DNA from 3 places in the Acetatifactor aquisgranensis genome. Region 1 is predicted to be linked to each of the others. Evidence: a T-box and tRNA genes for the amino acid it is inferred to sense, from the RefSeq annotation. Region 1 holds a T-box; the other regions hold tRNA genes.
The links. A T-box is a leader RNA that pairs with one kind of tRNA and senses whether it is charged. The one in region 1 lies ahead of NFS35_RS05875 (proline--tRNA ligase), so its partner is inferred to be a tRNA-Pro.
Positions count from the first base shown of each region.

Region 2: it has a tRNA-Pro gene. The T-box ahead of NFS35_RS05875 (proline--tRNA ligase) is inferred to sense a tRNA for this amino acid. The anticodon was not compared.
Region 3: it has a tRNA-Pro gene. The T-box ahead of NFS35_RS05875 (proline--tRNA ligase) is inferred to sense a tRNA for this amino acid. The anticodon was not compared.

Region 1 is NZ_CALPDH010000005.1:54,263-64,308, reverse strand. It holds gene NFS35_RS05880 (aminoglycoside phosphotransferase family protein) at 1-190, shown strand, start outside; gene NFS35_RS05875 (proline--tRNA ligase) at 245-1,954, opposite strand; T-box leader at 2,013-2,251, opposite strand; gene NFS35_RS05870 (His/Gly/Thr/Pro-type tRNA ligase C-terminal domain-containing protein) at 2,250-2,750, shown strand; gene NFS35_RS05865 (GNAT family N-acetyltransferase) at 2,747-3,310, opposite strand; gene NFS35_RS05860 (helix-turn-helix domain-containing protein) at 3,407-4,450, opposite strand; gene NFS35_RS05855 (hypothetical protein) at 4,564-5,100, opposite strand; gene NFS35_RS05850 (hypothetical protein) at 5,084-5,221, opposite strand; gene NFS35_RS05845 (ABC transporter permease) at 5,481-7,466, opposite strand; gene NFS35_RS05840 (ABC transporter ATP-binding protein) at 7,536-8,303, opposite strand; gene NFS35_RS05835 (sensor histidine kinase) at 8,722-9,729, opposite strand; gene NFS35_RS05830 (DUF3781 domain-containing protein) at 9,726-9,833, opposite strand; gene NFS35_RS05825 (response regulator transcription factor) at 9,900-10,046, opposite strand, start outside.
Region 2 is NZ_CALPDH010000017.1:107,836-117,881, forward strand. It holds gene ptsP (phosphoenolpyruvate--protein phosphotransferase) at 1-1,087, shown strand, start outside; gene NFS35_RS15630 (GNAT family N-acetyltransferase) at 1,102-1,521, opposite strand; gene NFS35_RS15635 (helix-turn-helix domain-containing protein) at 1,652-2,029, opposite strand; gene NFS35_RS15640 (Na+/H+ antiporter NhaC family protein) at 2,304-3,845, shown strand; gene NFS35_RS15645 (FGGY-family carbohydrate kinase) at 3,812-4,408, opposite strand; gene NFS35_RS15650 (FGGY family carbohydrate kinase) at 4,405-4,710, opposite strand; gene NFS35_RS15655 (aminoacyl-histidine dipeptidase) at 4,809-6,260, shown strand; tRNA gene NFS35_RS15660 (tRNA-Pro) at 6,505-6,579, opposite strand; gene rlmD (23S rRNA (uracil(1939)-C(5))-methyltransferase RlmD) at 6,839-8,170, shown strand; gene NFS35_RS15670 (asparaginase) at 8,238-9,245, shown strand; gene NFS35_RS15675 (ABC transporter substrate-binding protein) at 9,293-10,046, shown strand, end outside.
Region 3 is NZ_CALPDH010000004.1:150,469-160,514, forward strand. It holds gene NFS35_RS05095 (aldo/keto reductase) at 1-492, shown strand, start outside; gene NFS35_RS05100 (AraC family transcriptional regulator) at 580-1,476, shown strand; gene NFS35_RS05105 (RNA ligase) at 1,510-3,702, shown strand; gene NFS35_RS05110 (hypothetical protein) at 3,689-3,853, shown strand; gene NFS35_RS05115 (hypothetical protein) at 4,346-4,876, opposite strand; gene NFS35_RS05120 (AAA family ATPase) at 4,873-6,171, opposite strand; partial or broken gene NFS35_RS29865 (hypothetical protein) at 6,605-6,772, shown strand; tRNA gene NFS35_RS05125 (tRNA-Pro) at 6,900-6,973, opposite strand; gene NFS35_RS05130 (hypothetical protein) at 7,117-7,536, shown strand; gene NFS35_RS05135 (FAD-dependent oxidoreductase) at 7,520-9,403, shown strand; gene NFS35_RS05140 (class I SAM-dependent rRNA methyltransferase) at 9,550-10,046, shown strand, end outside.

The DNA of each region.
Region 1 (10,046 bases):
CTCCTCCGTCCCCTGGGCGGTTCCTTTCGGGGAAAAGGAAGTAGGGACCATGCTGAATCAGGCCAGAGATGTGCTGGACTGGTATCAAAATATGCGCAATCCGGTACCGTCCTGGTATTTCCGGGGATATCACATGCAGGAGATCAACGGAATACCGTACAATATCCGAAAGCCCACCGCAGGTTCCTGAAGCTGCCGGAAACGCCCAAAGCTCAGGGAATCCTGCAACGCGGCACAGGAAGCTTCACATTGCCGCCGACAGAATTTTCAGGATTTCTTCCGCTGCCGAATCCATAGAAACGCTGGCAGACAAGCTCTTATCCCTGGAAAGGATTTCAACCACATTTTGTTTCCTGTTCCGGGGGCTGACAATTACCCGAAACGGCGCCCCAATCAGGTCAGCATCCGAGAACATGACTCCGGCGCTGACCCGGCGGTCATCATATATGACCTCCACCCCCTTGCTTCGCAGTTCTTCGTACAACCTGTCGGCGTAAGCCCTGACCTCATCATCATCGGCGCGGACGGCGCAGAGATGCACCTGCCACGGCGCCACCGCCAAAGGCCATATGGGGCCGTGTTCATCATGATGGGCCTGGCAGATGGAAGCCGCAAGTCTGCCGATGCCGATACCATAGCATCCCATGACCGGATACCGGGCGTCTCCATTGCTGTCGATATAAGTCATATTCATAGACCGGGTGTACTTGGTGCCCAGCTGGAAAATATTGCCCACCTCAATGCCGCGGCATACCCTGATAGCGGGCCTGCCGCAGCGGGGACAGACGCCGCCTTCCTGTATTTTGGCAAAATCGTGATACTCTGCGCCCTCGATATCACGGCTCATGTCCAGTCCGGTGTAGTGATATCCACTGACATTCGCGCCGCAGGAAAGATGGCTCATCCCTTCCAGAGAGCGGTCATACAGAATGGTGAAATCGCCGGCCAGGTTGACCGGCCCGATATATCCCGCGTTCAATCCGCTTTCTTCGGTAATGACCGCCGGATGCAGGTCATAGCCCAGATAATTCGTGAGCTTGGTTTCATTGACCTCTAAATCGCCGCGGATGAACAATACAATATAATGATCGTCGGAATTGCGCTGATAGACCACCGCCTTACAGGAATCCTTTTCCTCACAGTGCAGGAATTCGCACACGTCCTCAATCCTGTGGATGCCCGGCGTGTGCACCAATGTAAGATTCCGGGCAGCCTCATTTCTCCTGTTATGGACGATGCACTCTGCCGCCTCCATATTGGCCCGGTAATCGCATTCCGTACAGATGGCAATGGAATCTTCACCGATAGGGGTGAGCAGCATAAATTCGTGGGAAATGTTCCCGCCCATCATACCGGAGTCGGAAGCCACCGAAATGACCTCCGGCAAGCCCACTCTTGCGTAGATGCGCTCATAAGCCCTGTGGTATTTCCTGTAATAGTCCTCTAAATCCGCCTGACTGGTATGAAAGGAATAGGCATCTTTCATGGTAAATTCACGGACACGGATAAGGCCGGCTCTCGGCCTTGCTTCATCCCGGAACTTCGTCTGGATCTGGTACACCATGAACGGATATTTCGTGTAACTCTGCCCATAATCACGCACAAGATGGACAGCGGCCTCCTCATGTGTCATGCCAAGCACAAGAGGGCTCCCGCTGCGGTCGCGGAAACGGGCCATCTCCTGGCCGATGCTTTCGTATCTGCCGGACTCCTGCCAAAGGGATGCGGGCATGACAACAGGGAACTGCACCTCCTGCCCTTCGATGGCGTCCATCTCCTCGCGGATGATCTGCTCGATTTTTCTGGTCACCCTTTTTAACGGCATATAGGACGAAAAAATACCGTTTGCCACGTACTTCATATAGCCGCCGCGCACCATGAGGGCATGGCTGTCAATGACACAGTCTGACGGCCTTTCCCGAAAACGATCTCCTACAAGCTTTTCAAGTTTCATAAAGGATACCTCCATTTTTTGTCTTGAACACAAAAAGCCCTAAGCCGACATTTTATCAGCTTAGGGCGAACTAAACATAAGTCCGTGGTACCACCTAAATTCGGATATGATCCGCGCTCTCCGGCACAGGAAGAGACTCCGATGCCATATCTCTGTAACGGGAGAACCCGGTGAAGCTTACTGCTATTTCGGCCCACAGCTCAAAGATGGGTTGGGCATCCTTTCCATAAAGGCTCGCACCGGCCGCCTTCTCTCTGAAAATCCAGGATGCTTACTACTTCTTATCATAGCTTTTGTGTTCGTTTTTTACGTTATACCACAGAAATCAAGGGCTGTCAAGAGTCTATCCTTTGACGAAGCCACAAAGGAAAAGTATATCCCATACATCATTGAATCCACTTACGAGCTAGACCGCATCGTACTGGCGCTGCTGTTTGAAGGCCTGCATAAGGAAGAGATTGGAGATTCTGACAGTCGTGTCGTTCTTAACATCAGGCCGGCCCTTGCGCCAATCAAGCTCAATATACTGCCGCTGAGCAAAAAGAGGCACGCCGGGAAAACGAAAGAGCTGTACGCGATGCTGGCCCCACATTGCATGGCACAGTACGAAGAGTCCGGCAGCATCGGAAAGAGATACCGCAGAGGAGACGCCATCGGGATTCCCTATGCCATTACCGCAGATGACGCCACCCTGGAGCAGGGAACCGTAACCATAAGGGACAGGGACACCATGGAGCAGCGCGTCCTTCCGGTAAGCGAACTGGTTCCTTTCCTGGCGGATCAGTCTTTGTTCTAATCCCCTGCAGCGTCCTCTCTCAGAACGTACTCCAGATAGCGGTCCTCTTCCGTGTCGATGAAACTGTCCACGATTCCTTCCGCATCCGAACATCCCATGCGGGCATAAAAGGCAATGGTGTCGCGGGAGGGAACCGCTGAAATGAAAAGCTTATCCGCTTTCCTGTCTTTGGCGCACAGGCATATCTGTTCAAACAATTTCTTCCCGATGCCCTGCCTCTGCCACTCATCGTCCACGAAGAGCATGGTCAGGTTCGCATATTCCTTATCTCCCATGCCTTGCAGCATACCGTCCAGGGCGGCGAAGCCCACCAGCCTGCCGCCCGGTGAGAAAGCTCCCAGGACAGCGCCACCTCTGCCTGACTGCCGGCACAGATACCGGGATAACCGGATTCTCTTCTCCTCGCTCCACTGGCGGAGCTCGTCCGTCTTTCTTAATTTGTATCCGTTTCCGTCTTTTACATATTTCTCCCTTATCTTCTGCTCATGCCTGAAATCTTTCAGCATATCGGAATGTATCTGGGAATGTGTTAAAACTTTTATCGCTATTTCGTCATTCATTTTCTGTCTCTTCCTCCACGCAATCTTGGAAATTTTCAACGCATGGGTTTTCTTCCTCTCCACCATCCTGTACCCATTCATGCAGCCTGACATGAATCAGTCGTTTTCCTCTGTGTCCCTGCGCCGCTTCAGCCGCTCGATCTCCCGCTTCTGCGCATCGATGCTTTCCCCGGAAAAGGTATTGTACTCCTCTTTCAGGCACTTGATGATGCGCTTTCTGTCGGCAATGGCGGCGTCGAAATCCCCCAGCAGTTCATGCACCTGGGCCATGGAGTACAGGCCGTCCGCGATCCTGGGCGGCTCCTGCATAGAAAAGCTCCTCTCATAATCCGCCAGGGCTTCCTGGTATCTGCCCAGTTTCCGGAATCCGTCCGCCCTGTCGCAGTAGGACTGCCATCTCTCCGGGAAATGCTCCACCGCCGCGTTCCAGTACTCCAGCGCTTTCTCCGGATTCCCCCTGCCGAACATCACATCGCCCATATAGACATCATACTGCTGTGTCTTGGCCGCGGTGCGGATCTGCTCGATGTAGGGAACCGCTTCGTCAAACCGGTCATCGTCCAGCATATTTTCGATGATTCCATAGAGCCCCCAGTAGTTGCCGGGGTTCTTTTTCAGGAAGTCCTTGAAATATTCTATGACCTGGAAATGGTTGTCGTACCATTCGTCCCCGCAGACTCCGCCCTCCGCCTCCAGGAACGCCACCCAGCCGCTTTTTTCCCGGGGATCCAGCTCCAGCACTTTCTTGGCGTACTCGCTGGCCGTGTCATGGTCGCTGGCGGCTCGGTGGTTGTACAGATAGGCCAGGCAGCTGTAGGCCCGGACATTTTTCGGCTGGTTTTTCAGCACGCCCTCCAGGAACCTGACGCAGTGGTCGAAGGTCTCCGGGGGAATCCGGCGCTCGTGCCAGAACATATTTTCGATGCGTTCGAATTCCGCCTCGTCGGAGAGCTGGAACAGCTCGTCGATGGTGACCCCGAAGAAGACGGCGATGCCCGGCAGCAGCCCGATGTCCGGCACGCTGGCCTGCGTCTCCCATTTGCTCACGGCCTGGGCGGACACCCCCAGGTACTCCGCCAGCTCCTCCTGCTTCACTTCCTTTTCCAGGCGCAGGTTCTTAATCTTTTTCCCGATATCCATGTGTATCTCCTCCATTCAACTGTCGATTGATTTTCTTTTTTCTATCAGCTGATGGATTCAGTATATATCAGATATCCGGGATGCGCAATCGAAAGGGATTCTACTTCATTCCACTACCGGTTGAACGTCAGGGCGTCTTTACCGTCCCAGTCCGGCGGCAGGCACACGCTGTTGAGCTCCACGGTGCCGGAAAAGTCCTTATAGTCCACCATGATATAATTTCCACCGCTTTTCAGGCGCAGCTCTGTCTCAAAACGTCCCTCCTCGTCCGTCTCCAGCACCACCACCGCTTCGTTCATCCGGATTCTCACCTCGGCCTGCCCCCTGTCCGCCAGAATCCGCCCATACACCCGGAGCCTGCGGGACTCTGTGGAGCCGCCTCCGAATATCACGTCCCGCCCGGTGTCGCCATTGCATTCCGCCAGATAGCTTCCCGTGTAGGCATCGTCCCCGCAGACCCGCTCTCCCATCAGATCCCCGTCCCCGGTAATCTGGGAAGCTCCCAGATTTGAAGCCAGACCCTCCAGAAATTCGAGGCATGTTTCCGCCTCCATGTTCCGGATGCCGCAAGCCGTGAGCAGCGGCAAAATCACCAGCACAAGCGACAGCACAACACCCGGCAGGACGGCCGCCCTATTCCGCTTCCCCATCTCTTTTCCTCCTGCGGCGGATGTGCCGTCTGACGAGGAGCACCGCAAACAGCCCCAGGATAATGGCGCGTTTCAGCTTCCTTTTCCTCATTTCCTTTACTTTTTCTCTCTCACTCATCATTTGTTTCCTCCTTAATCTTCTTGATTTCATATTTATAATATCGAAATAAAGTTTAATTTCCATCGTTTCCCAATTCTCCCGAATCCAGGTTCCATCTTGCTTTTCATAAACCGGCAGGCCTAAGACAGCCGCCAGAAGTCAGGCAGCCGCCGATACCCTCTCCCCTTTCGGATGCCGCCAATCAAAAGCAATATCCCTTTGCATCTTTCGCCTCATCATAACTGCCCTGCGCTCCTTCCCCTGTCTCCGCGCCGTTTGCCTATCTGCTGACGATACGGTAGTAAGTCTTCGCCGTCAGGCCGTAAATCATCACATACATCCCCGCGAACACCAGGAAACAGATTGCCGTGCAGGCCACATACAGCCTCGTGTCCAGCATATTGAACAGCTCCAGCAGCCTGGAAATCATGGGAAAAGCCGCCGCCACATGAATCCCCGCCACCATGAGGGGCAGGAAAAATACCGTCAGCACCTGGGAATGGATGGAAGCCTTCACCTCATCCCTGCTCATCCCCACCTTCTGCATGACTTCGAATCGATTCTTGTCGTCATACCCTTCGGAAATCTGTTTGTAATAGATAATCAGCACCGTGGCAATGACAAAGAGCGTCCCCAGAAAGATACCGATGAAGAAAAACCCTCCGTACACCCCTAAAAAAGACGTCCTGGCTTCCGCCTTCCCCTCCACCGAAGCCGATATCTGGCTCTGGGAAAGCCGCTCCCGCAGGGCATTGCAGAAAGCATTCTGCTCCTCCCTTTCGGCCTCCATATCGAAGCCATAGACCTGCCTGATCTCCCCTGCATACTGTTCCAGAATCGCCTTCTGCTCCTCATAAATCTCCTGGAGCGCGTCCACATCCGGAACCACGATGAAGTATGTGCTGGCTATATTCGCCGCCACGATACCGTTCCCCACAAAAGAGTCCAGCCTCCCCTTCACCCGGTATTCCCTGTCCATCAGCCGAAGGGTGGGAGAATCGAAGTCCCCCCGGTTGGAGTACAGGAAAATCTCCCCATCCTCCAGCGTCCTCTGCTCTCCCATGGACGCATTGTAATCCTCAAGGGTGATCAGGAACAGGTTGTTGATATCGTCCAGGACATCTAGGGCATACGCCTTTGAGACTACAAATTCATCATCATCCCGCAGGGTGGGAAACGCCAGATAGCGATACACCGTCTCCCGCTCCCCCTGCGCTCCCAGCTCCCGGCGCAGGGTCCGGACGGCCTCCACGCCCTCTGGGTTCCCCTCCGGGCCGCCGGGCGAGAAATACACCATGACATCCGCCGGATAGCGCTGCCCGATGGCGCCCTCCATCCCCACCATCAGGGAGGTGGTGGAAGACACCATCACCAGCACCATGGTGGACAGGATACAGATGTTGGCCAGCCCCACCGCATTCTGCTTCATGCGGTAGATCATGCCGGACACGCTGACGAAATGCTTCGTCCGGTAATAATACCTCTTGTTCTTCCGAAGGCTCTTCAAAAGCGCGATGCTCCCGGCGGTAAAGAGCAGATACGTCCCAACGATGACCAGGATCACCGCCACGAAGAACAGCACCAGGGAAGCGATGGGATTTTTCACAGTCAAGGCGATATAGTAGCCCCCCGCCAGCACCAGCACTCCGGCCAGCGCCAGGAACCACTTCGTCCTCGGCTCCTTCTCCCCCACATTCCCCGCCCGCAGCAGCGCGATGGGATCCGTTATATGGATCTGCCTCACGGCCCGGAGGCAGATCAGCAGGAAAATCACCGCGAACAGAGCGAACGTGCCCCGGATGGCCTCAAAGGACAGGAAAAAGCCAAAGGGGCTTTCCCCGCCCAGCACTTTGTTGATCACAAGGTACATGGCCTTGTCCAGGGCTATCCCCAGCCCCAGGCCTAAAACCAGGCTGATCAGGGCCGTATAGACGCTCTCCCAGGCCAGCACCCTGGAAATATGCTTTTTCTCCATGCCTAATATATTGAACACGCCGAATTCCTTTTTCCTGCGCTTCATCAGGAAACTGTTGGTGTAGAACAGGAATATGAACGCGAAGATTCCTATGACACAGCTTCCCAGGAACATGGTCTCGTTCAGGTAAGTGGAGCCTACCATGTTGCCCAGCCCCGGATTCAGGGACAGGGACTTGACGATGTAGTAGATGGCCACCGTGAGGATACAGGTGACGAGATACGGTGTGTACGTTTTACCGTTTTTCCTCATATTGTCTGATGCTAATTTCAGATAAAAGCTTCTTTTCATTTCATAACCTCTCTTCATGCCTCTGTTTTCGACTCCGCAACGCAGCATTATACAGATTCAGGTTCGGCCTCAGGCCCCTTTCATGTTTCCGGTGGCCAACAGCGTCAGGGTGTCTGAAATCTTCTGGTAGAACTGCTCGTTGGTGCTGTTCCCTTTGTAAATCTGGTGGAACACCTCGCCGTCCTTGATGAACAGCACCCTGCCCGCGTGGCTGGCCGCCTTTGTGGAGTGGGTCACCATGAGGACGGTCTGGCCGTCCTCGTTGATTTCGTTGAAAATCCGCAGCAGGCTGTCCGTGGCCCGGGAGTCCAGCGCCCCTGTGGGTTCGTCCGCCAGCACCAGCTGGGGGTTGGTGATCAGGGCCCTGGCCACTGCCACCCGCTGCTTCTGGCCGCCGGAGATTTCGTAGGGGTATTTCTCCAGGAGCTCCTGGATGCCCAGTTTCCGGGCAATGGGCTGCAGCCGCTCTTCCATCTCTCTGTATTCTTTCCCGCCCAGCACCAGGGGCAGAAAGATATTGTCCTTTACGGAAAAATTGTCCAACAGGTTGAAATCCTGGAACACGAACCCCAGATTATTGCGCCGGAAAGCCGCCAGTTCCTTCTCCTTTATCCCGGAAAGGCTCTTGCCTCCCAGCAGCACCTGGCCGCTGGTGGGTTTGTCGAGAGCCGCCAGGATGTTGAGCAGCGTGGTCTTGCCCGATCCGGACTCTCCCATGATGGCCACATACTCTCCCTCCTCCAGGTCAAAGGACACATTGGCGAGCGCCTGCACCTGGTTGCCGCCGAAGCGGGTGGTGTAGATTTTCTTAAGGCTTTGTGCCTCTAATAATGCCATGGTTTCTGATCCTCCTAACTTTATTTCAGGTCTGATTTTTAGCACTGTTTTATGTTTATGGGAACATTATACCAAAGGATAGAAGAATCCAACATCGAAATGGGTGACATTTTCTACTGACGATGTGACATTTTTGTAAGGCAAAGCTTTCCTGATTGCTGTGATTTTCCTGGGTTTTGCCACCGTCAAGGGCAATACCTATGAATCCTCGCGGGACAGAATAATGCAGAATATAGCCATCTTCTTCAGGATGATATGACACTCCCATGCAGGAGACGTATGCGGGCGGGTACCGGGGGCAGATGGTACAGTCCATCCGCAGCATGTTCAACGCCACTTTCAAGACCAATCCCTGCCCGGGCAGGACATTCCTCACAGGAATCACACGTATCAGCAAAGAATCTATCCGTACAAGCCTTCACTCCACCCAAAGCGTATCCGAATGCAAATCGATGGAAACCGTTGTCCCCACGCCCACCGCAGACTCCACGCTGATTTTATGTGACAGTTTCTCCGCAGTCAGACGGCACAGATAAAGTCCGAGTCCTGTGGATTTCTTGTCCGTCCGGCCATTGTATCCCGTAAATCCCTTCTCGAATATCCTGGGCACATCCTCCGGCGCGATGCCGATACCGGTGTCCGCAATCTCCAGCACTTTCTCCGGCGTCACCCGGATGGTCACGCTTCCCTGCGGGGTATACTTCACCGCATTGGACAGAATCTGCTCGATGATGAACAGCAGCCACTTCTCGTCCGTCAGCACTTTTACATCCGCAGGCTCATACTTTATCCCAATCCGCCGCCTGATGAACTGCGGGGCATACTTGCGGATTGCCTGCCTGACTATGCTGTCCAGTTCATACTCCCGGAACAGAAAATCCGTGGAATCGCTGCCCAGGCGCATCCAGTTCAGCGCCATCTCCACATACTGCTCCACCCGGAACAGCTCCGCCAGAAGCTCCCTGTGTTCTTCCGTATCCTCTCCCTGCAGCCTCATGCGCATGACGGAGATAGGCGTCTTGATCTGGTGCACCCATGTGGTGTAGTAGTCCATGCTCTCCCTGCGTTCATTCTGCCAGCCATTTAAATTTTCACTAAATACCGCATTCAGTTTCCGCAGCATCTCCTGATAATCTTCCTCCGCAAGCGTTGCGGGATTTGGCAGTTCATCCAGCAGAATCTCCACATTTTCCAGGATTCTGCGCCTCTCCCGATGTTCCATGAGATAATTGCGAAACCTGCCCGCCAGCAGCACTGCCGTAAGCAGACAGCAAAGCCCTGCCGCATACATCACCGCTTCCAATTCCAGATTATACAGGGAAAAAATGGCCAGAAAGATAAGGCAATATACAAGGAACATCATCCCTGTCTTTCTGTATTGCCATAAAAATCTGACCAGAATTTGATACCATTTTTCTTCTTTCATCCACGTCTCCCTAACGTTTCATCCGAACTGCGAATCCTCATACTCCCCAGGTCAGTTGTGTGCAGCCTGTCCAAATTTTCCAGCAGCGTATTTGCTGTTTCCATTCCTTTCTCTCCTCACCTTTAACCCGTTTCCTCCCAAGTTGCTCCAAAAAGCAGAGAATGCCCGCTTTACTCCACAATATACCCTTGTCCTACTTTCGTGGCAATGAAATCCGCAAGCCCCGCGCCCTCCAGCTTCTTCCGCAGCCTGGTCACGTTCACCGTCAGGGTGTTCTCCTCCACATAGGAATCCATCTGCCACAGCCTGGTCATCAG
Region 2 (10,046 bases), on a different contig from region 1:
GCATGGATCGGAGAACTCCCACACTGCCATCCTGGCCCGCACCATGGGCATTCCGGCTTTGGTCGGCGTGCCGCTGGATCTGGAAGAACTCCATACGGGAATGTCCGCTGTGGTGGACGGACTGGAGGGAAAAGTGTCATTCGAGCCGGATGAAGAGCTCCGGGCACGGACAGAGGAAAGGATGGAGGAAGAGCGGGAAGGGCGCCGCCTCCTGGAAGCCATGAAAGGGCGGGAGAGCGTGACCAAGGACGGAAGGCGCGTCTGCCTGTACGCCAATATCGGAAGCGCGGACGATGTGGCATATGCGCTGGAGAACGACGCGGAGGGCATCGGGCTGTTCCGCAGTGAATTCCTGTATCTGGGCAGGGACAGCTTCCCCACGGAGGAAGAGCAGTTCCGGGCATACAGACAAGCGGCGCAGGAGATGGCCGGAAAAAAGGTGATTATCCGCACCCTGGACATCGGGGCGGATAAGCGGGCGGATTATTTCGGCCTGGAAAAAGAAGAGAACCCGGCTCTTGGCTACCGCGCCGTCCGCATCTGCCTGAAACAGCCGGACATTTTCAAAACCCAGCTGCGCGCGCTGCTGCGGGCCGCTGTGTTCGGAAATGTCTCCGTCATGTATCCTATGATCACGTCGGTGGAGGAAGTGCGGCAGATTTTCGGAATCGTCAAAGAAGCGCAGGCCGAACTGGAGGACAGAGGGGTTCCATACAGGCTTCCCGAGCAGGGAATCATGATCGAGACCCCTGCGGCGGCGATGATAAGCGATGAACTGGCGGAGCTGGTGGACTTTTTCAGTATCGGGACCAACGATCTCACCCAGTATACTCTCGCCATGGACAGACAGAATGGAAAACTGGACGATTTTTACAATCCCCATCATAAGGCTGTCCTGAAGATGATCCGGATGGCGGTGGACAGCGCCCACGGCCATGGGAAACGAGTGGGCATCTGCGGGGAGCTGGGAGCTGACCCGGAGCTCACGGAGACATTCATACGAATGGGGGTTGACGAAATATCGGTTGCCCCGCCTATGGTATTGAGACTCAGGAAAGCAGTCAGGGAGCTGGATGGGGTGCGGTAGAGCGTTCTGTATGTTCAGAGCGGTTTGCGCATCCAGATATGGGGGCATCCCTGCTCGTCTTCGATATCGCCGTATTCCGTGAATCCAGATTTTCGGTAAAAGTCCGCGGCCTGGCACTGGGAGTGCAGGACCAGGGATTGTCCGCCTGCAGATCGCACATACGCTTCGGCTTCCCTGATAAGAAGCGAGCCGATATTTTTGTGTCTGTATTCTTTCAGGACAGCGAGCCTGCCGAGGACGTAGGAAGCTTTTCCGGCATCCCGGAACACCCTGCAGGTGGCGACGGGCATTTCGTTTTCGTCAAAGAGCACGAAATGCACAGCCGTGTTGTCCGTGTCGTCATATTCGTTCTGAAACCCCTGTTCTTCTATAAAGACCTTTTTCCGGATTTTCTTTGCGCAGTCCGGGAAATTTTCGTATTTGACTGTTTTCATGACAGAATTCACCCTCCCGATTCCAATCTGTTGTTCCCTGCTTTTTTAGCAAATATGATACAATGATTTTAGCATATGCGGCATCGGGTTACAAGGGTGCTGATGCGGAAAAAAGGCGGCCGGGCGTATGCTAGTCTGCCGGCTGATCCGGGGCCGGGGCTTCATCATGCAGATGCTTCATAAATTTCACGAAGTCGACAACGGAGGTCTGCCGTTCCTGATTCAGAGTCAGGACTGTGTCAACGATATTATAAAGGGTATAATCCGAAGTGATATGCTTTTTAAGGGCTTCGGGAGGACAGCGGTATTCCGTGCGCCCCAACAGGTAATCCGTGGTGACGCCGAAGAACTCCGCCAGTCTGCACAGCATGACCGGGTCAGGGGCATGCACATCATTTTCATAGCTGGAGATGGCGCTTATGGACAGATTCAGGCAGGCGGCCATCTCTTTTTGGGCCAGCCCTTTTTCGCTGCGGAGCTGTGACAGAGTCGTTCCCAGTTTCTTCATGAAATGCCGCCGCCTTTCTTTTTTCGTCTGATATCAACAGATAGTTAGCTGAAATTTACGTACCGTGAATATTATATTAATACATTTTAGGAAATATAAAATAGCATTTTACGAATAGTGTAAAAAAACAGAAAAATTTCACGATTCGTATAAAGCATCTCTATTTTCAGCTCTGCCAAAAATATGTTGTTTCGTCATGGAAAATTCTGTATAATGAAAAGAAAGGGCCGTGCGCGTCTGGCGCCCGGGAACAGGGATAAGGAGGGAATACGGTATGGGTTTGGAGATGATAGAGGCAGGGTGGCTGTCCATTTTGCCGCCGCTGATTGCGATTACGCTGGCTTTAATCAGCAAGGAGGTGTATTCCTCCCTGTTCCTGGGAATTTTCTCGGGGATGTGCGTATACTGCTTCTGCAGCGGCGGGAATATCCTGCAGGCGGTTACATATGTGTTCGATATGATGGCGGCTAAGATTGGGGAAAATGGTTACATGATTATTTTCCTGGTGCTGCTTGGTTCCCTGGTGGTCATCGTGACCAGGTCCGGCGGGTCTGACGCTTACGGGCAGTGGGCGGGACGGCGGATTAAGAACAAAGCCAGCGCCAAGCTGGCTACCGCGGTGCTGGGGCTTATGATTTTCGTGGATGACGGATTCAACTGCCTGACCGTGGGAACTGTTATGCGGCCTATTACGGACAAGTGCAGGATTTCCAGAGAGAAGCTGGCATACCTGCTGGACGCCACGGCTGCGCCGGTATGCATCATCGCGCCGATTTCCAGCTGGGCGGTGGCAGTGGCCTCCGAGGTGGAGGAGGCGGGAGGCCTGAATGCTTTTGTACGGACGATTCCCTATAATCTGTACGCTATTTTGACAATCATTATGGTATTTTTCCTAAGCGTCACGGATTTTGATTTCGGTCCTATGGAAAAGGCGGAGGCCGGGAGGAGAGAGGTAAAGTTCGAAGAAAAGGAAGCTAACAAGAAAAAGGGTACCATACTGGATTTGGTGTTGCCGGTGGCGACGCTGATAGTGTGCGCGATTCTGGGCATGGCCTATGTGGGCGGCTTCTTTGAGGGGAAATCCTTTGCGGAGGCAATCGGGGAAAATCCCACGGCGGGCCTGACGCTTGGAACTTTTGCGGCGCTGACAGTGGCATTGATTTTGTACCTGCCCAGGAGAATCATGAGTCTGAAGGAATTCATGAATGGGGTCATCGATGGTATCAAGACGATGATTCCTGCTCTGACGATTCTGATTCTGGCATGGGCCCTTGGGGGCGTGTGCCGGGAGATGATCGGGACGGGGTTTTTTGTCAGTGACTTTGTGCGGGGCGCGCGTCTGCCCTTTGGCGTGCTGCCTGCAATCGTATTTGCCGTGGCGGCGTTTTTGTCCTTTTCCATGGGGACGGCCTGGGGGACTTTTGGAATCCTGCTTCCTATCGTGTCCATGATGTGCGTGGGAGACGAGGGCGCAGCGGTTCTGATTCCTGCGCTGGGCGCCACGCTGGCAGGGTCTGTGTATGGGGACCACTGCTCACCGATTTCCGATACCACGATTCTGGCATCCACCGGGGCGCAGTGCGAACATCTGCGCCATGTGGAGACTCAGCTTCCTTATGCCACGCTGGTGGCGGCAGTGTGCTTCTTCGGGTATCTGGTGGCCGGTTTTTCCAGAAATCCGTGGATTACGATAATATCGTCCGTCCTGCTGCTTTTTGCAGCCTTTGGCGCGATGCTTTACCGGCATAAGCGCGGGAAGATTTCAATCGGAAAAAATGAGCCTTACGCGGATTCGTTCTGTGACAGGGCTGAATGAGCGAAGAGGGCCGCGCCGAAAGCGGCCTCTTCCTCATGCTGTTCTATTTCCGGTTTCATTCCGAAGCACTCTTGCAGGATATCCTGCAGGGCGCTGTTTTTGCGGATGCCGTTGCCGGAGGCAATCAGCCGGGTTCTGGTGATGCCGGTGCCCGACTGGATGACGCGATATAAATCATGAAGTTCCCGGACCATGCCGTTCAGAACGCCGCGGATCATGGCGGCAGGATGAAAGTTGTCCAGCCGGATGCCGGTTACGGAGCCGGTGTCTTTGGGATTTTCCCGCGTGCCGGAAAAGGTAGTCCTTATCTGCCAGTCCTGTGCGCTGCCGCGGGGGGCTGTCAGGAAAGACTGCATGATGCCGTACTGCGGCTGGTCTTTTCCTCCGGCGGCCGCAGCGTATTCCCGGAAGAAATGCTCCAGCGCGGCATAGGCGGCGCCGCCGCAGAGGGCGGCTCCTACCAGCAGATAGGAATCCGCCGTAAGGGGCCGGGCCTCGATGCCGGGGCCTTCAAACCAGGAATCGGACAGCACGGAAATCTGCGAACCGGTGCCGATGTTCACCAGCACGGAATCCCAATGGAATGCGCCTCTTCATAGTCAGGCAGATTCCCGCGTCCGTCCTGCCAGGTATAGAGCGGGCTGACCGGATTGCCGTCTTTGTCCAGATAGACGATGCCATGCATCTGCCCGGTGAGTCCGATGGCGGTGATATCGCTGTATGCCGTGGTCAGCTCCTTCAAGGCAGCCAGCACCTTTGCCCGGATGGAAGAAACGTCCTGAAGCCGCTCCCAGGGATGGGACGCAGCGAGGAAGCTGTCATTGGGCAGAGCGGCTGTGCGGAATATGGTAAAACTTTTTGGCAAAAATATTTGTAAGAAAATCTTTGCAGACAGGCCTGAAAGGAGTAAAATAGAAGAAGTTCATGCCTGCGGGCAAATAATAGAAAGGAATGGATATTCATATGGGAGTGTTATCGAATCTGGAACCACGGAAGGTGTTCTGTTTCTTTGAGGAAATCACCCAAATCCCCCACGGCTCCGGCAATGTGGGGCAGATCAGCGACTATCTGGCGGAGTTTGCCGCAAAGCGGGGGCTGTACTGCGTCCAGGACGAGCTGAAGAACATCATCATTGTCAAGGAGGCCGTGCCGGGATATGAAGACGAACCCGTAGTGATACTGCAGGGCCACATGGACATGGTGGCGGTGAAAAAGCCGGACTGCGATATCGACATGCGGAAAGAAGGCCTGCGGATAGCCGTCAAAGGCGACGAAATCTACGCGGAGGGCACCAGCCTCGGCGGCGACGACGGCATCGCGGTGGCTTACGCGTTGGCGCTCCTGGATTCCGATGCCATAAAGCACCCCCGCCTGGAGGTGATCGTCACCGTGGACGAGGAGGTGGGAATGGACGGCGCCAGGGGCATAGATTTATCTGTGCTTACCGGGAACCGCATGGTGAACCTGGACTCAGAAGAAGAGGGCATCTTCCTGACCAGCTGCGCGGGAGGAGCCAGGGTCAAGTGCAGGCTGCCCGTGGCTGCGGCGGAACAGGACGGTGAGGCCATGGAGGTAGTGATAGGAGGGCTCCTGGGAGGCCACTCCGGCGGAGAGATACACAAGGAGAGGGGCAATTCCAACTGCCTGTTCGGCAGACTTCTGAACCGCCTTGCGGAAAAACTGCCTGTATGTCTTCTGGGGGCAGAGGGCGGACTGGCGGATAACGCCATCTCCCGGGAGACAAAAGCCGTGCTCGTGGTGCAGGAGCAGGACAGGGCATTGTTCCTGGATACCGTAAAAGAGGTCGAGGCGGAATTTCGTTCAGAGCTGGCCTCCAGGGATCCGGATGTCCGTATCACAGTAGGAGAGGGGAAAAGAGGAAACTATCGGTGCGCTTCGGCAGAGGATACGAAAAAAGCGGCCGCGTTCCTGATTGCCCTGCCCAACGGCGTCCAGGCCATGAGCGCGGATATGCACGGATTGGTGGAGACCTCTCTGAATCTGGGCATCCTGAAATATGAGGACGGTGTCCTGAGCGCGGACTTCTCCGTGCGCAGCAGCGTGGAGAGCGCGAAGAGGGCATTGATAGACAGGCTGTGTGCAGTGACAGGACTGGCGGGGGGCAGCTGCATGGTCAGCGGCGATTATCCGGGCTGGAAATACCGCAAGGATTCCCCGCTGCGGGACAAGATGACGGCTCTTTATGAAAAAATGTACGGAAAAGCGCCTAAGGTGGAGGCTATCCACGCGGGCCTGGAATGCGGCATCCTGGGCAGCAAGATAAAGGATTTGGACTGTGTTTCCATGGGGCCCGACATGAAGGCCATCCATACCACAGAGGAGACCCTGAGCATTTCTTCCACCGGGCGGGTCTGGGAGTTTCTGGTCAGGCTGTTGGAAGAGAAAGAGAAGTAACGAAAATAAGAATGATGAAATTTTCCCATACCTGAATGCTCCAAAATGAAAGGTGCAAAGTCTTTGATAATTCCATAGAGACTTTACACCTTTGTTTTTGGTTGCTGTTCAGTTGTGGTCAAAGTGTTATAGTTTCCGGAAAGCAGGTGATCATAGGTCTTACCTTTTTGATTATCCTTTATGCGCATGAAAAAAGAAAGTGCCAAAAGCCGGTAAAATCAAGCCTTTGACACTTCCCGCTCTATCGGAGTGGCGGGATTCGAACTCGCGACCTCCGCCTCCCTAAGACGGCGCTCTAACCAAGCTGAGCCACACCCCGTAAGACATTTAGTATTATAATGTGTACCGGGAAAAAATGCAACCTTTTTTTTGCAAATTTTGCAAATTAGTAGAAATAGATAAGTAAAATCAGAAATTCCGCATATATATTAGGCAAATCGACCAAGGTGATAAAATGCACGCTGAAGTCATAAACATTCGTAAACATTCAAAAGTCAACAGATATATTGAAAACAGTGCGGAATCTGTTATAATATGGGTGCAGAAAAGTGATTTGCAGGAGAGGGAAAAATATGCCTATGAAAGCAACACCAGGAAGAGAGAGGCCTGAAAAAGCAAAGTTCCAGGGAGGGGCCTCAAATTTAAAAAACGGAGAAAGAAGAGCGCCAAAGCAAGGGGCAGCCGGACGGGAAGCGTCAAAGCGGGAGGTAAGGCAGGTGCCGGAACGAGGAAAGCCGCAGGGGAGAGAACAGGGAACCGGAAAAGGCCCAAAACAGAAACTCTGCCCCGTATCCTCCAAATGCGGCGGTTGTCAGTGGATCGACCAAAGCTACAGCAAGCAGCTGGAGGCCAAATCCACAAAATTCCGCAAACTCATGGAACCCTATTGCAGGCCGGAGCCCATCATCGCCATGGACGAGCCTGCCCATTACCGCAACAAGGTGCACGCAGTCTTCGGAGAGGACAAGAGACACAATGCCATCTCCGGCACCTATGAGGAAAAGAGCCATCGCATCGTTCCCATAGACAGCTGCCTGATAGAGAACCGGAAAGCGGATGAGATTATCGTGTCCATCCGGGGGCTTTTGAAGTCTTTCAAGATACGCCCTTATGACGAGGATACCGGCAGGGGGCTGCTGCGCCACGTGCTGATTCGCGTAGGGCATGCCACGGGACAGATCATGGTGGTGCTGGTGCTGGGCTATCCCGTTTTGCCCTCCAAAAATAATTTCGTGAAAGCGCTGCTGAAGATTCACCCGGAAATCACCACCATGGTGATCAATGTCAACGACAGGGATACCAGTATGATTCTGGGGGAGAAAGAACAGGTGATATACGGAAAAGGATACATCGAGGATGAACTCTGCGGCATGACTTTTCGAATCTCTCCCAAATCTTTCTATCAGGTGAATCCCGTGCAGACCGAGAAACTGTACGCAAAAGCGATGGAATATGCGCGGCTGACAGGAAAAGAGACCGTGCTGGACGCCTACTGCGGCACAGGGACCATAGGCATGATTGCCAGCAGGCAGGCCGGAAATGTGCTGGGGGTGGAGCTGAACAGAGACGCGGTCCGCGATGCCGTCAGCAATGCGAAGCGAAACGGAATCACCAATGTCCGTTTTTATCAGAAAGACGCGGGAGCGTTCCTCCTGGAGATGGCGGAGGCGGGAGCGAAGCTGGACGTGCTGTTTTTGGATCCTCCCAGAACAGGCAGCAGCGAGGCGTTCTTAAACGCGGCGGCAAAGATAAAGCCTAAGCGAATCGTATATATTTCCTGTAACCCGGGTACTTTGGCGGAGGATCTGAAGACCCTGGTGAAAAAAGGATATAAAACGGAAAAATGCGTAGCGGTAGACATGTTCCCATATACGGACGCCATAGAGGCTGTGGTGGCCCTGTCCCTGTGAAATGCTTAAAGCGGTATAGTACAGAGTGGTATGGAATGGCCCCCAATGAAATAAATGGAGATAAAAGATGAAGAAAATATTGCTGATAGCCACAGGCGGCACCATCGCTTCGGGATATACACAGGAGGGACTTGCTCCCAAGATAGCGGCAGCTGAGCTGCTGCAGTATGTGGAGGGATATCAGGATTTCTGCCGGGTGGACGTGGTGCAGCCCTTTGGCCTTGACAGCACCAATATATACGGGAAGCACTGGCTGGAGCTGGCGGATCTGATTGAGTATCACTATAATGACTACGACGGATTCGTCATCTGCCATGGCACGGATACCATGGCTTTCACGGCTGCCGCCTTGTCCTATCTGGTGCAGAACAGCAGAAAGCCCGTGGTGGTCACCGGAGCCCAGAAGCCCATAAACCTGCCCATAACCGACGCCAGGACCAATCTGCTGGACAGCCTGCGCTTTGCCTCTGAGGAGAGGGCTTACGATGTGAACATCGTCTTCGGCGGCAATGTGATAGCCGGGACCCGGGCGAAAAAAGAGCGGTCCAAAAGCTATAACGCCTTTTCCAGCATCAATTATCCGAACATAGCCACCATACGGGACGGCAGAGTGGTGTTCTATATCGAGGATAAGGACAGGATGACCGGCGAAGTGACTTTCTATCATAAGCTCAACGAGCGGATTCTGCTGCTGAAGCTGATGCCTGGTATGGACGGGATGGTGCTGGACAGGCTCTTCCCCTATTATGACGGCGTGATCATCGAGGCCTTTGGCGTGGGAGGGCTTCCGGACTATGGGCAGACGCCCTTTTATTCGGAAATCCGCCGCTGGATCGACGCAGGCAAGCTGGTGATGATGGCCACCCAGGTGACCCATGAGGGCAGCGACATGGAGGTCTACCAGGTGGGAAAGGCGATCAAGGAAGAGTTCCACCTGATGGAGACCTATGACATGACGCTGGAGGCCACGGTGACCAAGGTCATGTGGGTGCTGGGGCAGACGAGGGAGCCGGAGCAGTTCCGCAGGCTGTTCTACGAGACGATCAATCATGACATTTTATTAAAAGAAATGTAAAATCCGCAGAGCGGCGGAAAATGAGAGGCAGGAAAAGACACAAGGAAATGGAAATCGATATAAATGGAACACGAAAAAACGTACAAAAATATACGCAGAAAGGAAAGCGGAGCGTCCGACGCCGCATTCTGCTCTGCGCACTGCTGCTTTGCTGCTGCCTGTGCGCCTGTGGCAGGCAGGAGTCCGAGACCGTGAGGATAGGCTCGCTGAAAGGCCCCACTTCTCTGGGCATTCTATTCATGATGGAGGAGGCGGAACAGGGGCGGACGGATTGCGAGTACGAATTCCGGATGGCCGCAGGAGCTGACGAGCTGCTGCCGCTTCTGGTAAAGGGGGAACTTGACATTGCGTTAGTTCCTGCTAACGTAGCCGCGGTGCTCTACCGGAAGACTGAGGGCGGCGTGACGGTCATCGACATCAATACCCTGGGAGTCCTGTATCTGGTCACAGGCAGCACGGAAATCACCGGCGTACCCGATCTAAAAGGTCACACTATCTATCTCACGGGAAAAGGCGCCACGCCGGAGGCTTCTCTGAAGTTCATCCTGCAGAAGAGCGGCCTGACAGAGGATGACTATAAGCTGGAATACAAATCCGAGGCCGCGGAGGTGGCTGCGGTCCTGGCACAGAACCCCGACGCCATCGGCCTGCTGCCCCAGCCTTTCGCCACGGCGGCCCTGATGCAGAATGAGAATCTGCGGATAGCGCTGGACATGAGCGCGGTGTGGGAATCTCTCCAGGAGGAAGAGGGAGGCGCCATGGTTACAGGCGTCACTGTGGTCCGCAATGAGTTCCTGCGGG
Region 3 (10,046 bases), on a different contig from region 1:
GACATCACGGGAAAATTCCGGCAGCTGGATTCGGAGCTTTCCGTGGCTTCCTATGCCCTGCGCTGGGTGGGGAGCCTGCCTAACGTGAAGGTCATCCTGAGCGGCATGAGTACCATGGAGCAGACAGAGGACAATCTGAAGACCTTTGAAAATTTCAAACCTCTTTCAGAGGAGGAGAGCAGGACCATCGAGGACATCGTGGCGCTGATCAAAGGCCGTGTGCAGAATGGCTGCACGGGCTGCCGCTATTGCATGCCCTGTCCCGCCGGCGTGGACATTCCGGGCAATTTCCGGGTGTGGAATACCTACCATATGTACCAGAACTACAATATGGTCAAAGGCAGCTGGGAAAATGGTCTGGGCGACGAAAAACAGGCCAGGAACTGCGTGAAGTGCGGCAAGTGCGAGAAAGCCTGTCCCCAGAAACTCCATATCCGGGAGGATTTGGAGAAAGTGCAGGCGGATATGGACAAAAAGGAATTTGTCCTCTAAAACCTGCACGGACAGGAATCTTTAAAAGCAAGTGGAGAGCCCCCGGCCGCATAAGGCCGGGGGTTTGTGGGCAAAGGGGGGACTTTTGTGGAGAAAGCGTTCAAACTGGATTTTGAAAACGACAAAGTGGGAAGCCTCTATGTGAACTGCTGCGGCTGTTCACAAACAGAGGGGCTCCACAGCTTCGGCCCGGCCTCCAAGCCCCATTATCTGATACATTATGTGCTGAGCGGCAGGGGAATCTTCCGGTTCCATGACAAGGAGTACCGTCTGGAGGCGGGATACGGTTTCCTGATACAGCCCAATGAGCTGGCCTTTTATCAGGCGGATGAAGAGGAGCCCTGGAGCTACCTGTGGGTGGGCTTTGGCGGAAGCCGGGCGGGAGAATACCTGAATTCCATGGGACTGTCCGCCAGGCATCCCATCTTTTCCTGCGACAGGGACCAGGAGCTCTATTCCATCGTGCGGGACATGATGGAGCACAATACGTTTGGCGTGGCGGACGATTTGCGGCGGAACGGGCTGCTGGGGGTCTTCCTTTCGGTGCTGGCCCAGGGGGCCGGGGTGGTGGCCCAGGACGAGGAGGACAAGGGCAATCAGTATGTGAAAAAGGCAGTCTCTTTTATCCAGAGCAATTACTGCAATCCCATCAAGGTGACGGATGTGGCGGATTACGTGTGCATCAACAGGAGCTATCTCTATACGCTGTTCCAGAACTACCTGGGGATGTCCCCCCAGCGTTTCCTCTCCACATTCCGCATCACAAAGGCCAGGGAGCTGCTGGACTCCACTTCCTACCCCATAGAGAGTATTGCCCTGTCCTGCGGGTACAATGACGCGCTGGTGTTCACCAAGGCGTTCCGGGCCATGAAAGGCATGTCCCCCTCCCAGTACCGCAAGCTCAGCCACAGGGAGAAGCGCAAGGAGCAGCTTCAGGAGGTGGAGCACCTCATTGCGCAGCTGCTGCGGCACCAGGAAGAATAGATTCATATAGATTGATAGAAAAGAGGTATTGAAATGAGAATTTTGCTCTTGTTAAGAGGCTCTGCCAGCTGCGGAAAGTCCACATGGATTGACCGGCACGGACTGAAGCCTTATACGCTGTCTGCCGATGATATCAGACTGCTGTGCCAGAGCCCGGTGATGCTGCCGGACGGCACGGAGGGAATCAGCCAGGAAAATGACAGCATCGTGTGGAAGACTTTATTTAATATATTGGAAATCCGTATGCAGAGGGGCGATTTTACGGTAATCGATGCCACCAATTCCAAGACCAGCGAGATGAACCGGTATAAGGAAATGTGCGAGACTTACCGGTATCGGATTTTCTGCGTGGACTTCACCGATGTCCCCATCGAGGAGGTGAAGAGGAGGAATGCTTCCAGAGAGCCTTTCAAGAGGGTGCCGGAGTCGGTGATCGATAATATGTACTCCAGGTTCCGGACCCAGAAGATTCCCTCCGGCATTAAGGTAATCGGGCGGGAGGAACTGGACACGATCTGGACCAGGCTGTTCGACATGTCATCGTACAAAAAGATTCATCATATCGGCGACTTGCACGGCTGCTATACGGCCCTGCAGAAGTATCTGGCTGACAACGGCGGCATAAAAGACGATGAAATGTATATTTTTGTAGGAGATTACATTGACAGAGGCATTGAGAACGCGGAGATGGTGAAATTCCTGATTTCCATCATGGACAGGAAGAACGTGCTGATGCTGGAGGGAAATCACGAGAGATGGCTGTGGCTCTGGGCCAATGACTGCGTGGGCAGATCCAAAGAGTTCGAGCTGATTACCAGACCTGTGCTGGAGGAGGCCCGAATCGATAAAAAGCAGGTAAGGCAGCTGTACAGAAAATTCGGACAGTGCGCTTATTATCGGTATAACGATAATATATTCCTGGTCACCCATGCGGGGCTGAGCACTATGCCGGAGAATCTTTCTTTCGTGGCTACGGAGCAGATGATCAAGGGCGTGGGGAACTACCAGGATTTCGAAAAGATTGCGGAGACCTTTTTTGACACCACCCCGGGGAACTGCTACCAGATTCACGGACACCGCAATACCAAACAGCTGCCGGTACAGGTGAACGACAGGGTGTTCAACCTGGAAGGGCAGATTGAGTACGGCGGCTGCCTGCGCTGCGTACAGGTGGACGGAGAGGGAATCCACTGCGTGGAAGTGCCCAATGAGGTGTACAGGATGCCTCAGATGCAAAGCGAGCAGACGGTGGTGGAGAGCTCCGTGGCAGACACCATCATCGCCCTGCGCCACAATAAGTATATCCAGGAGAAGAAATTCGGCAATATCTCATCATTCAACTACACGGATAAGGCCTTTTACGACAGGGTCTGGGATGCCCAGACTACCAAGGCCAGAGGACTGTATCTGGATACCGTGAAAGGCAAGGTGGCAGCCAGAGCCTATGATAAGTTCTTCAATATCAACGAGCGGCCGGAGACGAAATTTGAGATGCTCCGGCACAAGCTGCAGTTCCCGGTGACGGCCTATATCAAGGAGAACGGATTTTTAGGGATAGCCAGCTACAATGAATACGAGGACGCGCTGCTTCTGGCCAGCAAGTCCACTTTGGACAGCCAGTACGCGGGGTATTTCCAGGAGATGGTGCGAAAGCAGGTGTCGCCGGAGCATCTGGAGGAGATGAAAGCCTACTGCAGGGAGAATGACGTATCCTTTGTCTTCGAGTGCGTGGACATGGAGAACGATCCCCATATCATCGAATATCCGGAGAGCAGGCTGTTTTTGCTGGATATCGTGCATAATCAGATGGAATTTGAGAAATACGGGTATGAGGACATGTGCCATGTGGCGGAGGGCTTCGGCCTGAGGGCCAAGGAACGGGCCAGGGAGCTTGGGAACTGGCAGGAATTCTTCGACTGGTATTATGAAGTCATGGAGGAAGACTACGAGTATCAGGGGAGGAAAATAGAGGGATTCGTCATAGAGGACAGCGCCGGATACATGACAAAGCTGAAGCTGACCTATTACAACTTCTGGAAATTCATGCGGAGCGTGTCCCATGAAGCTATCCGAAAGGGCTACATCGCCAAAACCTCCGCCCTGACCACGCCGCTGGCCAATGAGTATTACGCCTGGGTCAGGAAGCTGCATGAGGCGGAGGACAGGGAGAGCCTGCCTAAGGATATCTGTGCCTTGCGGAGGATGTTCTACAGTGAGAGGGCCTGACAAGGCAGACTGCCCGTTTCGGGTTGTCAAGGTACCTGGAGGATATCGGATTCACGCCAGGTCATTCTTTGAGTGGCTGGATGGGAAAGAAGCTCCGCAGACACCGAAGGGCGATGATGTACCTGGAATGGATAATGTGGCGGCAATGTGAGGCAAGCCTGCACAGCAGGCGAATAATTTTATTGCGCTGAACATTCGTGAAAATTTGGAGAATGATGACGGACGGCTCGGAGAGGATAAACTGTTACAGCTCCTTTCCGAGTTTTTCTGTCCGTTAAATCCGGATATTGATTGCTTTTTGAAACATCCCTAAGTTGTAACTTTTATAAAATTTAGGATAGACAGGTAGTAAAGGAGAATGAAAAATGATATACTGAAAAGTACAGAAGGGAGATTCTATGAAAGAAACTAGATTGGATTTTGAAAAGAACAGGGCAGATTTAATATTTTAGAAAGAATACAATCTGAACGCAAAACCTTTGGAGATTGACTTGCTGGTCATAAAGAAGGAAACTTCCATTCAAATTGCCAGTGAAGGAAAGCTTTTTAAAGAGCATAATAGAACTTGGATTACAGGGTTCGCGAAGCGGTGCCTGTAATATCATGGAGTATAAATCTCCGGAAGACCATTTAATGTAACGGCCTATAGTTCTATATCCTTTTCATTAAATTGTTTCTCAACAATTTTTATATTTCCTTTATATTCTTTGCGAATCATCCGTTCCAAATTAACATATTCCGGACTCGCTTTTAAATTTGGTGTTGAAGATGTCACTATTGCTCTTGCATATACATGTCCAAATTTACGGAAAACATTTTTACACAATAATAAAGTTCCCTTAAGCTGAATCAATGCTTTGGGCACATTAACACCTTTGAGTTCTGTTAAAACAACAGTTGGAGTTGCATCACCAATGACAAACAAATAATCGCATTTGCTCGTATTTAATGGGACAGACTTATCTTCCGCTATTATCCCGCCATCCATTTTATATAAAATCACATGGTTTTTCTTCGTATTTTCAAGCACATATCTCTTTTTATTCTCTTCACACCTTACTGCTGAGCGTCTGTCCGATGACTCAATACAGCTCATCCTATTATTATCACATTTCTCTAAAGAATTACTTTGCAGTTCTCCATTAATACATTCTTCTAATTTTCTGCAAATCATTCATCTATCTCCATGGTAATAAGCTCATCAAGTTCACTATTTGTAATAGACGATACTTCATCAATATAATTTGTATTGATCATATGACTTTCCTCATCTAACAAAGATTCCAACACCTTTTCAGAATCGTCCACTTTATAGGCAGCGAAGTTTTCATAAGACACTCTTAAATTTTTGGGAATAACAATCTTATTTAACTTTGTATGCTGATTCTCCACTTTTTGCGAATACAATAATATATTGGTAGAAGTAAGTATATATGGACTATGTGTTGTTATAATAACCTTACTGTTCGTTGAATTTATCATTAACGAAATGAGACTCATAACATCCTTTTGTGCAATCGGAAATAAGTGTGCTTCTGGTTCTTCAATTATAATAAATGATTTGTTCTTTTCTAAAATTGTTGCAAAGGCAAGCATCAATATCCACAATACTTCCTGCTGACCAGACGAACCATACATCAGTTTAACCCAATGATACTCATCAAAATAAATTTTTTCACCATCGTTCTCGCTTATATAGTCTGCTTTCAGAATTTTCTTAACAAATTCATATGCCTGGTCTACTGCTGCATTATTGATCTGACCTTTAATCGTTTTTACATAATCTGTAATCATTTCCGGAATTTTAGTTCCAAATTTATTTTTTGTTATTTTTATCAGTTTAACAAATTCCTGCATAGTCAAATCCATCTCATCAGTAGAAACATCTTGTAACTGCTCAGACATGGTTGCTAACAAACTTCTTCCGGCTGGAATGTAAATAATTTCATCATTGTTTTCAAATACTAAAAACAACCGCTCATTTAAATGGCGTTTCATTACCCCCACAGCAGTTATATTATCCAAAAGACTCTTTGTATTGAAATTATTTAAAAACATTTCAGAAGCTTCATTTATCAACCCGCAAAGTTCTTCTTTTAATTTAGCATCAAGAGAAAATCGTACATAGCCATCACGGTTTAAGAAAATATTAATATGTTTTCCGGCAAACATATAGGAAACATAAAATTTTTGCATATGCTTAGTTTTACCAAAGCACCCTATAAACTGCTTTGTCAAATATTTCATATAATTATTGAAATACTCATTTTTATGATTTTGTGTAAACTGTGCTGCATCCATCAGATAATCTAAGGTATAATCTCTTATCTTTTGAACAAAATATATAACCTTACAAATTGTACTTTTACCAGAAGCCTGAGCACCTATAAATATCTGAAAATTTTTATTTAAATTTATCTGTGCCTCTTTTACTGGTCCAAAATTTTGTATGACAATTTTATTTTCCATAATCAAAAATCACTTCTCCATTGCTTTTATAGTTCATATCAGATATTAAAATTATAATAGAACAGCCTCTAATTTACAATATATAATTGCTTATAAAATGAAACCTTCAATTTTACGTTTATTTTCAGAATACCGGCAACTATGACGAAAGGTGCAGCCAGATGTCCCGTTTTTACATATTATTCGGGACAGTTTAAGCGCTCGGCAGATAAATCCAGTCGTGCATTAGAACTCGATTGAATTCCTTATCTTCCGAACTGCTAACCACATTTATTTTTTGTCGTTAATTCAACATTCTCCTTTATTCGATGATTTTTTGTTGTTTTTCAAATCTGGAAAAGGAATTGAATGGACAATGACAAATGCTGAAACTTCTTGAAAAATAAGGCTTTTTCTGTTTGTCATTATTATACCGTAATAGCATTCCTGCGCGTCAATGCTTATAAACAGAAATTGGGACATTAAGCAGCTTCAGTACTGGTTAGGACACGCCGATTCTGAGACCACGTTAAAAATATATTCCCATTATAACAGGCAGCGTCTTAACGCGACAGAGAATGACCTTAGCGAGATTTCGCGAGTGGCGGCAGGATTGTTTTAGCGAGCCCGTTGTTTTGTAGAACATTTTGTAGAACAGCCTCAAATAAGAGAAAAACTCGGGATTGTGCTGTAAAGAAAAAAGCCCAAATCCCTTGAAAACTGTGGGAATCTGAGCTTTTTTACAATAGTCGGCGCGACAGGATTTGAACCTGCGACCTCTGCGTCCCGAACGCAGCGCTCTACCAAGCTGAGCCACGCGCCGCCAGCTGTTGAAACGGAATATATCAATAATAAATAAAAAAAGATATTTTGTCAAGAGAAAAACAAAGATTCTGGAAAATCAAAAAATAGTTAATCAAAATGCAGTCCTGTGCTATGATAATAGATAGCAAAGGAGGCGTTCAAATGGCAAGGATCAAGGCAGAGTCGGGCGAGAAAGTTCACAGGCTGGAGGAGAAGGTGGCGGCGCAGGAGAAAGAGAACGCGCCGCTGAAGGAGAGCAACAGGTTCCTCACAGATAAGAACGCACGGCTGAAGAGCATCCCGGACAACGACAGCTTGAACACGTTCCTGCCCCATCCACCGACCAGAAGCCTGCTGAGAAAAGGGAGAACGAATACAACGAGCGCACAGCCGCGAAGAGGGAAAGTCGGTGCCCGGGCGAGGCACAGGGAAAGGATTGTGACGACCGACGAGATAAGGGAGAGGATAAGGACGGGCAGGCGCCGCCATGCGGCAAGGGAGATAGGCAACGTGACCTCCGGGAGGCAGGCGGCAGCGAGATCTGCCATGAAAGGATGGTATGGGATTGGAGAAAGGGTATAGGGAACGCATGAAAGTCATTGTAGTGGATGACGAGATTCCGATTCGGGATGAAATAAGGACAATGCGCCTGGCGGAGCATGGGTATGAAATCATTGGGGAGGCAGCCAATGGCAGAACCGCTCTGCAGCTTTGCAGACAGCTGCAGCCGGACATCGTGATTACGGATATTACCATGCCTGTGATGGATGGGCTGGAGCTGATTCGGATTCTGCAGAGGACGATGCCATTGACCAAATATGTGCTCCTGACCTGCCATCAGGATTTTGCCTATGCCAGTGAGGCCATCAGACACGGTGCGCTGGATTACATCATTAAGGCGGATATCTCACAGGAGGGCATCCTGAGAGTTCTGGATCGGGCCAGAAGCATTATCGAAAGGGAGCAGGAGAACCTGAGAAAGCTGGAGAACGAACAAAGGAACAGCTTTTCCAGGTATGCGCTAAAGAATGTGTGGGATGCGGGAGAAATCGACAGGGAACTGGAGCGGATTCACTTCCGGATTCACTATAACGGGCCCAATTATTTCCTGGTGGTGGAAAACCGTCTGGGCTCCTGGGCTTTCATGGAAATGATGGTCGGCAGTACCCTGGAGGCGGATAAATCCATTGAATGCCCCATAATCGCCAAAGCGGACGTAGTGGTGGCAGGCTCCGGGCCCGCAGGCGTCTCCGCCGCAATTGCGGCGGCGCGGGAGGGAGCGTCTGTGGTGCTGGTGGAGCAGATGGGCAACGTGGGGGGAATCGCCACGGAGGGGCTGATGAGTCATTGGACGGGAAACACAAAAGGAGGTTTTTATGAAGAACTGTTAAAACGCTCTGCCGATATAAAATCTTCGGAGAACCGGCATATCATCAATCCCGAGCGCCTCAAGACTGTATTGCTGGAAATGCTGGAGGAGGCAGGCGTCAGGCTGATGCTGTATACGTTTGCCTGTGGGCCGGTGATGGAGGGAAACTGTATTCGCGGCATCATTGTGGAGAACAAATCCGGCAGAGGCGTCATTTATGGCAAAATCGTCATAGACGCCAGCGGAGACGGCGACATTGCGGCCCGGGCGGGAGTTCCTTTCTGCCTGGGCCGGGAATCGGACGGCAGGATGCAGCCGGCCACGATTATGTTCAAGGTGGCGGGGGTGGATGTGGACAGAGGCGTCTTCCCGGGCTTTTTCGAAGATCACCTTGAAATTCCCGCCGGTGACATCCAGCAGATCGGACGGGAAAATCTGCCCTTTCCGGCAGGACATGTATTGCTGTACCGCACAACGCTCCCCGGCGTGGTCACCTGTAACATGACCAACTGCATCGGAATTGACGGCACAAAGGCGGAGGATTTGACAAAAGCCACCATTGTATGCAGAAAGCAGATGGACAGTATCGTGGATTTCCTGCGAAAGTTCGTGCCGGGATTTGAGGAATGCTATCTGATCAGCTCCGCTTCCCTGATCGGCGTGCGGGAGACCAGGCACTTTGAGGGGGAGTATGTGCTGGGTCAGGAGGACATCGTCTCAGCCAGAGTCTTTCCGGACTGGGTGGTGACCAGGGCGCACTTTAATTTCGATGTCCACAATATGACCGGGGACGGACTGGACGAGACAGGCGTGCAGAAAGGTTTTGCCCAGCCCCGGGGCTATACCATTCCCTATGGCTGTTTCGTGCCCAAAAAGGTGGACAATCTCTACCTTGCGGGAAGAAATATCAGCGGTACCCATATGGCGCATTCCAACTACAGGGTGATGCCGATTTGCGCGAACATGGGACAGGCTGTGGGGATTGCGGCGGCTATCTGCGCTGCCTCGGGCTGTATGCCGCGGAATTTGGATGTGAGGGCCGTACAGAAAAGGCTGGAGGAAGTCGGCGTATCGGTATAGGACGGAGAATACAAATTATAATCAAAAAGCAGCCGGCAAGAGGATAAGGGATATTCTCTTGCCGGATTTGCTTTTTTCTGCTTTTGTGCTATACTGAAAAGCAGAAAAGTTCGGAGGAAGCCGCCGAGTGCGGGCAAGGGGGAACTATGTATCAAACGATTGTGACATTGAAAAAGGGGGAGGGCCGTACCCTGAAAGCCGGCGGCATGTGGGTGTATGACAACGAGATTGCTTCCGTCACAGGGGATTTCGAGAACGGAGACGTAGTGGAGATCCACGATTTTGACGGCTATTGTATGGGGGCGGGCTATATCAACACGAAATCCAAGATAACTGTGCGTATGCTGTCCCGGAAAAAGGATGTCCTGATAGATGCGGCTTTCATAGAGAGGCGGGTGAGGGATGCCTGGGAATACCGCAGGCAGACCATCGACACCTCCAGTTGTCGTCTGATATTCGGCGAGGCGGATTTCCTGCCGGGAATCGTGGTGGACAAATTCGCCGATGTGCTGGTGGTGGAGTCCCTGGCGCTGGGGATAGACAGATGGAAAGAGACTATCGTGGATGCGCTGAAAAGGGTGCTGGCAGAGGACGGAATCAATATCCGGGGAGTCTATGAGAGAAGCGATGCCAAGGTGCGCCT